Regions from separate parts of the Mesorhizobium sp. W016 genome, predicted to be linked through region 1. Evidence: riboswitches for the same ligand, from Rfam matches in the RefSeq annotation. Region 1 holds a riboswitch; the other holds the start of a gene.
What was found. Region 1 has a riboswitch for cobalamin ahead of ACYG9V_RS23660 (DUF1636 family protein). Riboswitches for the same ligand answer to the same signal wherever they lie in the genome.
Positions count from the first base shown of each region.

Region 2: another riboswitch for cobalamin. It lies ahead of ACYG9V_RS06865 (aromatic ring-hydroxylating oxygenase subunit alpha); the one in region 1 lies ahead of ACYG9V_RS23660 (DUF1636 family protein).

Region 1 covers NZ_JBTTIF010000002.1:4,769,116-4,773,519, reverse strand. Annotated here, with positions in the region: gene cobW (cobalamin biosynthesis protein CobW) at 14-1,066, opposite strand; gene ACYG9V_RS23660 (DUF1636 family protein) at 1,069-1,494, opposite strand; cobalamin riboswitch at 1,533-1,737, opposite strand; gene ACYG9V_RS23655 (DUF6348 family protein) at 1,796-2,251, opposite strand; one part of gene ACYG9V_RS23650 (IS3 family transposase) at 2,329-2,587, shown strand; one part of gene ACYG9V_RS23650 (IS3 family transposase) at 2,587-3,518, shown strand; gene ACYG9V_RS23645 (hypothetical protein) at 3,534-3,764, opposite strand; gene ACYG9V_RS23640 (winged helix-turn-helix domain-containing protein) at 3,794-4,404, opposite strand, start outside.
Region 2 covers NZ_JBTTIF010000002.1:1,304,021-1,308,424, reverse strand. Annotated here, with positions in the region: gene ACYG9V_RS06870 (FAD-binding oxidoreductase) at 1-778, opposite strand, end outside; gene ACYG9V_RS06865 (aromatic ring-hydroxylating oxygenase subunit alpha) at 816-2,063, opposite strand; cobalamin riboswitch at 2,181-2,382, opposite strand; gene ACYG9V_RS06860 (DUF680 domain-containing protein) at 2,882-3,088, shown strand; gene ACYG9V_RS06855 (DUF680 domain-containing protein) at 3,154-3,357, shown strand; gene ACYG9V_RS06850 (DUF680 domain-containing protein) at 3,429-3,662, shown strand; gene ACYG9V_RS06845 (ABC transporter ATP-binding protein) at 3,736-4,404, opposite strand, start outside.

The DNA of each region.
Region 1 (4,404 bases):
CTCGTGCCTGAGATCAACCGGCGAGTATACGCTCGATCGCCGGACGGTTCAGCCCCTTCAGGCCAATGACGACGAGACGCGAGCGGCGATCGTCCTCGGCCGTCCAGGCGCGGTCATAGTAATGGTTGACGCGTGGGCCGACGGCCTGCAGCAAAAGCCGCATCGGCTTGCCGCCGACCTCGACGAAGCCTTTCACGCGAAGCACGTTTTCCTGTTCGGCGGCGGCAGCGACGCGCTTTGCCAGTTCGTCCGGATTGGTGATCGAGGGGATGTCGACGATGAAGGTGTCGAAATCGTCATGCTCATGATCGAAAGCGCCGTCGTGATGCGACTTGCGGTTCTCGATGTCGTCTTCGACGGCGAGACCGAGGCCAAGCAGCACCGACGGGTCGACCTTGCCATGCGCAGTCGGCACGATTTTTACCGCGCGGGCGGAATGTTCATTGATGATGGCGTTGGCGCGGGCCGAACCGGGGGCGTCCATCAGATCGCTCTTCGACAGGATGATCAAATCGGCGCAGGCGATCTGGTCCTCGAACACTTCTTCGACAGGATCGTCATGGTCGAGCGTCTCGTCCTGAGCGCGCTGTGCCTGCAAAGCGTCCATGTCGTTGGCGACGCGGCCTTCGGCCAGCGCCGGGCCGTCTACCACGGCGATGACACCGTCGACGGTTACCCGGCTCTTCACGCTCGGCCACTGGAACGCCTGGACCAGCGGCTTGGGCAGAGCCAGGCCCGAGGTCTCGATCAGGATGTGGTCAACCTTCGGTGTCAGCGCGAGGATCTTGTCGAGGGCGGGCACGAAATCGTCGGCGACTGTACAGCAGATGCAGCCATTGGCCAGTTCGACGATGTTTTCCTCGGGGCAGGTGTCGATGCCGCAGCCTTTCAGGATTTCCCCGTCGATGCCGATGTCGCCGAACTCGTTGACGATGATGGCGATGCGCTTGCCGCCGGCATTTTCCAGGAGATGGCGGACCAGCGTCGTCTTGCCGGCGCCGAGGAAGCCTGTAACGACAGTGCAGGGAACACGGGAGAGGTTGGCGGCCGGGTTTGAAGCGTTCATCGTCAGTCCTTCAGCATGTCGAGGGGTGGGATGCGGGCAACGAGGCCGCGCTTGAGGCTATCGGGCCGGCCGCGCCACGGGATGAGGCCGTCGGCCGAAGTCGCGAAGAGCTTTGCGCCGGTAACGAGGTCGGCGCCGCTGGTTGCGGTCAGATCGCCGAAGACATAGCTCCAGCAGCCATCGCGCAGGATCGCGGCGCTGAGGCGGCGCTTGCAATTGCCGAGACATTCGGCGGTGCGGACTCGGATATCGCCGGCAGCGGCGCGGCGTGTGTCCTCAGCCAGCAATTCGCCGGCGCGCGGATGGGCGTCGGAACCGGTCTCATCGCGGCAGGAGGCGCAGACGATGACGGTCACGCCGGTCAGGGCGTCGTTGTCCCCGGACGCAATGTCCGCTGTGCCAGCCGAAAAACTGCTGTTCTGGTCCAAAAACCGTGCTCCTTGCCCGGAAACCCGCCAGGCGATCGGATACTTTGTCTCAGACGGCAGGTCTCCTGGCTCGCGGGTCGTCGCCTTGGTTAGCCGCCTTCCCGGTGTTACCCAGTGGCTTTCGGCCTTGGCTCGTCGCTTACAGTTGCGGGGACAGCCGCGGATTTGGGACCGAAATCCCGCACCGCATTCCCTCTTGGCCCTTGCCGTTGCGGGCAGGGGACCGTCTGCAGCGGATTTAGGCTTTTGCGGGCGGCGGTGTCAACGCACGGCTACGACATGGCGATGTCGGCAGGGGCTGTCATGTCCCGGCTTCCGGCAGTGCCAGGATGACCTGTCGGATAGCTTGATAGCCATCGCTATAGTCCCAGTCATGACCGACAGCCAGATTCTGTCCCTCATGCCAAACCGCGTTGTCCAGAAGGACTTCGGCACTAATCAGCGTGCCCTTCAAGCCTGCCAGAAAGGTCCGGACAAAATGGCTTCCGGGGGGTACCGAAGCTGTGAACAGCTTTTCCAGCTTGGCATAGAATGCTGGATAGCCTGGTGTCAGCGAGCATAGCTCGGTTGTGGCCTGGGAAATGACCGGGCCGCTATAGATTTTCCAGCGGGCATCTTTTCGCCAGATCTTCCAACTGGCGCTGCTTCGCTGCCAAAGCTCTATTTCGGCCTGCATGTTCTCGCAGACGTGATCGGCCAGTCCCTCAATGGCCACATGGAAAACACCACGGAGAAACTTTTCAAACGCCTGGTTCAGTTCCTGTTCGCGCTGACGTTGCCCCTTTGGCTTAATCCGGTTTGAAGTTCGCTCTGGCCCAACGCGAGGACCAGAGAATGAAGCGCAGCCGTTTCAGTGAAGAGCAGATCATCGGGATTTTGAAGGAGCACGAGGCCGGAGTTTCGGTGGCCGATCTGTGCCGCAAGCACGGGGTCAGCGACGCCAGCATCTACAAATGGAAGGCCAAGTATGGAGGCATGGACGTGTCGGAAGCGAAGCGGCTGAAGACGCTGGAGGATGAGAACGCTCGTCTGAAGCGACTCCTGGCGGACGCCATGCTCGACAACGCCGCTTTGAAAGATCTTCTCGGAAAAAAATGGTGACGCCCGCTGCCGAGCGAGAGGCCGTCGCGCATCTTCGAACGGCATTCGAGATGAGCGAGCGGCGGGCGTGCAAGACCATCGGCTGCTGCCGGATGACGGTTCGCCACAAGGCGATCCGTGGCGACGATGGTGACCTGCGGGAGCGGATGAAGGCGATCGCGCATGAGCGCCGGCGCTTCGGCTATCGCCGCCTGCATGTGCTGCTGCGGCGGGAAGGTTATGTGGTCAATCACAAGCGTCTGTTCCGGCTCTATCGCGAGGAGAAGCTTGCCGTACGGCGCCGTGGCGGTCGCAAGCGAGCCATTGGAACGCGGGCACCGATGATGGTCCCCGTTGCACCCAACGACCGTTGGTCACTGGACTTCGTGTCGGATCAGCTGACCGATGGCCGTCGCTTCCGGATATTGACCGTCGTCGACGACTGCACGCGCGAGTGCCTGGGGTTGGTCGCGGATACGTCTCTGTCCGGCGTGAGGGTTGCCCGCGAACTCGATCGGCTCATGATCGAACGCGGCAAGCCGAAGATGGTGGTCAGTGACAATGGCAGCGAACTGACCAGCAATGCGATCCTTGCCTGGGCCGATGCAAGCCGCGTGGACTGGCATTATATCGCGCCGGGCAAGCCAATGCAGAACGGCTTCATCGAGAGCTTCAACGGTCGCCTCCGTGAAGAACTGCTGAACGAGATGCTGTTCACCTCATTGGCACAGGCTCGCGCGGTCTTGGCCAGTTGGCGGGCAGACTACAACTTCAATCGCCCACATTCGAGGCTCGGATGGCAGACCCCCTTCGAGTTCGCCCACACCTTCACCCCGCGACGGGACACAGCGCTGCGCACGATGATCAGCTCCGCGCCGGTGCCCGTCGCTCAAACCGCCCAACAGGGCAACATTCATCGCCGGAGCGAACTCAGAATTGGATAAAACTTGGGGGCAACGTCAGCGCGTGTCGCCGAAGCCAGCAAAGGATTCAATGACCGGCTGAACATCAAGCAGCGGAGAAAAAATGTAGATTTCCAGGACCAGCCGGTCAGAACTCGTCTCGAACACCTCAGCCTCAAACCGAAGCTGCTTCGATTGGAGCATGACGTCCCTATCTCTGCGGACTGCATCTATTCCATGCGCAATGAGGGCGCCATGGATCATGTCGAGCACTTTGTCCGATGCCATTGCACAACCTACGAGGCTTATTGAGGCGTCTATGACAGACGCTGCAAGGGTTGGCCATCTCTCTCGCTAGCCAATGCCGGCCCCAGATTGCCGGCCGGCGTCACTTCGATGCGCTCAAGGCCAAGCCAGCCCTGCATCTCCTTTAGTTCCTCGAAAAGCTGTGCGGTGGTCTCAGGCGGTGCGCCTGCTTCGGCATAGGCGGCGTGGACGCGTAAGACACTCGCAGGCCGGTCGGCCTTGAGGTCGACGCGGGCGACGATCTTGTCGCCGAGCAAGAAAGGCAGCACGTAATAGCCATATTGCCGCTTGTCGGCCGGGGTGTAGATCTCGATGCGGTAGCGGAAATCGAAGAGACGCTCGGTGCGCGCGCGCTCGAAGACCACCGGATCGAAGGGGGCCAGCAAGGCGCGGGCCTCGATCTTTCGCGGCAGGCGGGCGTCCCTATAGAGGTAAGCCGGCTTGTCCCAACCTTCGACGTTTACCGGCAGCAACTCGCCCATCTCGACCAGTTCCTCCAACCGGCCCTTCATGTCGGCCGGCGACAAGCGGAAATAATCGCGCAGGTCACCCGACGTCGCGATGCCGTGGGCGCGGGCAGAAATGCGCAGCAATTCGCGGTGCGCGTCCTCGGCGGTCGGCA
Region 2 (4,404 bases), 3.5 Mb from region 1:
CCACCACAGGCGCGGCAAAGCTCTCCTGATGGTATTTCGTCATGTCGAAGCCGGCGGCATCCAGCATGCCGCGCACGGCGCGCATGAACGGATCGGGGCCGCAGCAGAAGATTTCGCGCTCGCGGAAATCCGGAGCCAGCAAGGGCAGCCGGATCGCATCGATGCGGCCCATATGGCCGTACCAGCCTTCGCGGCTGGAACGTTCCTCGATCATGAAGCCGAGCGACAAGCCGGGCATATGGCCGCCGAGCAGTTCGAGTTCCTTGCGGAAGATGATCTCTTCGGCACGCCGCGCGCAGTTGACGAAACCGACATCGGTCCATGGCGCGCAGTCGTTCAGCCAGCGCAGCATCGACATCATCGGCGTCACGCCGGAGCCAGCCGAAATGAACAGGTATTTGGCCGCCGGGTGGCTGTGCAACGAGAAGTCGCCCGCCGGTCCATAGGCCTTGACATGCGAGCCGGGTGCCAGATGGTCGAACATCCAGCGCGTGCCGATGCTGCCGGCCTGCGCCTTGATCGTCACCGCGATCGAAAAGGGCCGCGATGGCGATGACGACAGCGTGTAGGTGCGCATCAGCGGCCCGTCCGGTGTCGGCAGTTCCAGCGTCAAGAACTGGCCCGGCTTGTAGCGGAACCAGGTCTGGTTGTCGGAGCGGAAGGTGAAGGTCTTGACGTCGGGCGCCTCGTCGCTGACGCCGATCACTTCCAGCACCTGCAGCCTATCGTTCCACGGCGCCATCTGGTCGAGATGGCGATAGAGCCCAAGATCCGTCATCGCATTCATCCTCTGGTCCCTCTTCGCCTGCTCCAGCTCACGCGACGCTGCGCAGCGCCGGCCGGCCGCCTTCGGCAAGGCGCGGGCCGATAAAGGCCGCGTACCATTCGACGAACTGGATCACGCCGCCCTCGTGCAGCTCCGAATAGGGGCCGGGCTCATAGGCCGGAGACAGGATGCCAAAGGCGTTTTCCTCGACGATGCGGCGGTCCTGGTCGTTGGTCTCGGTCCAGACATGGGTGAGCTCCTCAAGGTTGTAGTCGACCCCCTCGACCGCATCCTTGTGCACCAGCCACTTGGTCGTCACCGCGGTTTGCGTAGCGCTGATCGGCAGCACCCGGAAGGTGACCGCATGGTCGATCAGTATGTGGTTCCAGGTCGTCGGATAGTGGTAGTGCATCAAGGTGCCGATGCGGTCGGCGGCAACAGTGTCGGACAGGTTCTTCGTCACCGCGCGCTTTCCGGACATCGTGTAGCTGACGGCATCGCGCAGCAGCGGCGCGCGGGTGGCGCGGTATTGCCCGGCCGGATCGATGCGGAACTTGCTCGGCAGGCCCGCCGCCTCGCATTTCGCCCAGTGCGCAAGCATCTCCGGATCGCTGTCGGCGCCCTGCACGCCGGTCACCGTCGGCGCTTCGGGGAATGTCTTGCACAGCTCCGGATGATTGCCGGCGCAGTGATAGCATTCGCGGTTGTTTTCCCAGACCAGCTTCCAGTTGCCCTTCTCGATGATGGTGCTCTCGAAGGCGACCTTGGCTTCATTCAGCCGGTGCGGCTTGAGGTAGGGCTCTATCATGGCGCGCATCGGGGCAAAGTCGGCAGGTTCTTTTGCCAGGCAGATGAAGATGTAGCCGCCGACGCTCTCGCAGGCGACGGGCTTCAGGCCGAACTGGCTCTTGTCGAAACCGTCGGCCATCTGGCGGGCAAACAGCAGCCGGCCGTCAAGCTCGTAGGTCCACTGGTGATAGGGGCAGACAAGCTTTGCCGCCATGCCCTTCTCAGTGTTGCAGACACGGCTGCCGCGATGGCGGCAGGAATTGTGAAAGGCGTTGATGTTGCCCTTCTGGTCGCGGACCAGCACCACCGGATAATCGCCGATCTGCACGGTGATATAGCTGCCGGGCTTCGGCAGTTCGCAATCATGGCCGATGAACAGCCAGTCGCGATACCAGATAAGCTCCATGTCGAGCTTGAAATAGTCCGGGTCGGTGTAGAAGGGCTGTTCCAGCGAAAAGCCTTGCTTGCGGCCGTTCAGGAGCCTCAGCATGTCGTTGCGCGTATCCATAGTTCTGTCCTCGTGGTTTAAGGACTGAACTTGGTGGTGATGGAGGAAGGATCGGACGCAGGCCGGCGCGGCGCCGGACATGCACTATCCACCTCTTGACCGCCCACCGCGATCAGTCGAGTCTATGCATCTCGGGCTGGTTTCCGGGCTCTGGAGTTGTCCTTGCGGACCATCGCGACACCTTCCCAGGCTGCTGCCCAGTGGTCTCCCGTTGCGACTTCAACTCCACCACCGTTGCGGGGGCAGCGCCGGATTCTGACCGGCTTCCCAATTCTCCGCTGCGTCGTCACGAAGCGGCACCTGAGATGCGATCATCTAATCACGGCAGCGATCGCGACGTCGGCATGAAAGCGACATCATATCCATGCGGCGCGACACGCGCGGCATACGCCCCGCCGACCACCGAAGGGCTGAGATCCTGTCTTGCGGCGCTATCATCGCCGTTTCGAATTGCTGCGGATCCAGTTCCGATCGGGGGCAAAAAGGGCTCAACGGTATCGAAAAGTTACTATTAGCAATCTCTAATCGAACCGAACGGTTCGTTTCTGTTGACAATGCGTGCAGGATGGTGTGAACGACGGCCCGGAAACCGACACCGGAGCGAACCACTCGGTTCGACATAAGCGACTGAAAACAATGCGATAAATGACCATAGAGGAACTTCCTGGCACAATTTCAAGGTGCAGGACCGTGGTCCACACGGAACAACTTCGTGATTGGAAACCAGCCTATGGCTTTCCCACATCGGAGCTGTCCGAACGACGCGAATTCCTCCCAAGACACGCCGCTAGACGGACAGACAAACTGGAGTACTAAAAATGAAAAAGATCATCCTCACTGCCGCAGCCGTTTTGGCGATCACCGGCAGCGCCTTCGCCGGTAGCGACAATTACGGTTCCAATGGTGCGAACCAGCCAGCCGTCTCGGTCGACAGCTCGTATACGGCTTCCATTCAGAAGCCGGCGCACGCTGACAAGCAGCCTGTCGTTCAGGGCGCCGACCGCGACCTCTACGGCAATCGCTGATCCCGACCAAAGAAGGGCGGCTACCCCGTCGCTCTCGGGATCCCAAAAAATTCAGGAGTATTGAAATGAAAAAGATCATCCTTGCTGCCGCCGCCGTTTTGGCCATCTCCGGCAGCGCTTTCGCCGGCAGCGACAACTACGGTTCGAACGGCGCCAACCAGCCTGCGATTACGTCGACCGATAGTGGCCATACGGCTTCGGTTGAGAAGTCGGCTCCAGCCGAGGAGGCGCCTGCCCACGGTGCCGACCGTAACCTTTTCGGCCGTTAAAAGCCGGTTCCCAGCACGCGGCGGGCTTATCCGCTGCAGCTGGCGGCATCAGAAAAATTCAGGAGACTAAAATGAAGAAGATCGTTCTTGCCACCGCAGCCGTTCTGGCTGTTTCGAGCGCTGCCTTTGCCGGCAGCGACAATTATGGCTCCAATGGCGCCAACCAGCCGGCCGCTGCCGTCGACACCACCCGCACTTCGTCGACCGGCACCAACTCGGCGGTCTACAAGCTGCTGAACTCGTCGAACGACCAACAGAAGTTCGTTCCTCAGAGCAGCGACAGGGATCGGTTCGGCAACAACTAACAGCCGAAGCTTAAAAAAAGAGCGGCGGGCCTGGCCCGCCGCTCTTTTTTCATGCCTGTACGACGCAGCTATCTCAAGCCGCCTTCACTTCCACCGGCTTGAGCGAGAAGGAGTGCCCATCGGCGTCGAAGATGTGCAGGTCCCCGGCATCCGCGGTCAGTCGCAGCTTTGCCCCGCGCTTGACCTCGACATTGCCGGGCAGCTTGGTCACCAACGGCAGGTCAGCGCGGCCGATATCGACATAGACAAGCTGCACCTCGCCGAGTTGCTCGACATAGTCCACCACGCCCTCGAAAAGATATTCCGCGCCGGTGGCGGCCGACAGATCCTCCGGCCGCACGCCGAAGCTGACTGCCGCACCCTTTGCTGACGCCGGCGTTGCGATCGGCACCGTTGCCTTGCGGCCGCCGACATGGCTGACGATTGTCGGGTTGCCCGTCCTGTCGATTGTCGCCGGCAGGATGTTCATGGCCGGCGAGCCGATGAACTGGGCAACGAACAGATTGCCGGGCTTCTTGTAGAGGTCCATCGGCGTGCCGACCTGCTCGATATGGCCATCCTTCAGCACGACGATGCGGTCAGCCAGCGTCATCGCCTCGACCTGATCGTGGGTGACGTAGATCATGGTCGTGGCAGGCATCAATTCCTTCAGCTTGGCGATCTCGATGCGGGTGGCGACGCGCAGCGCCGCGTCGAGGTTCGACAGCGGCTCGTCGAACAGGAACACTTTCGGGTTGCGCAC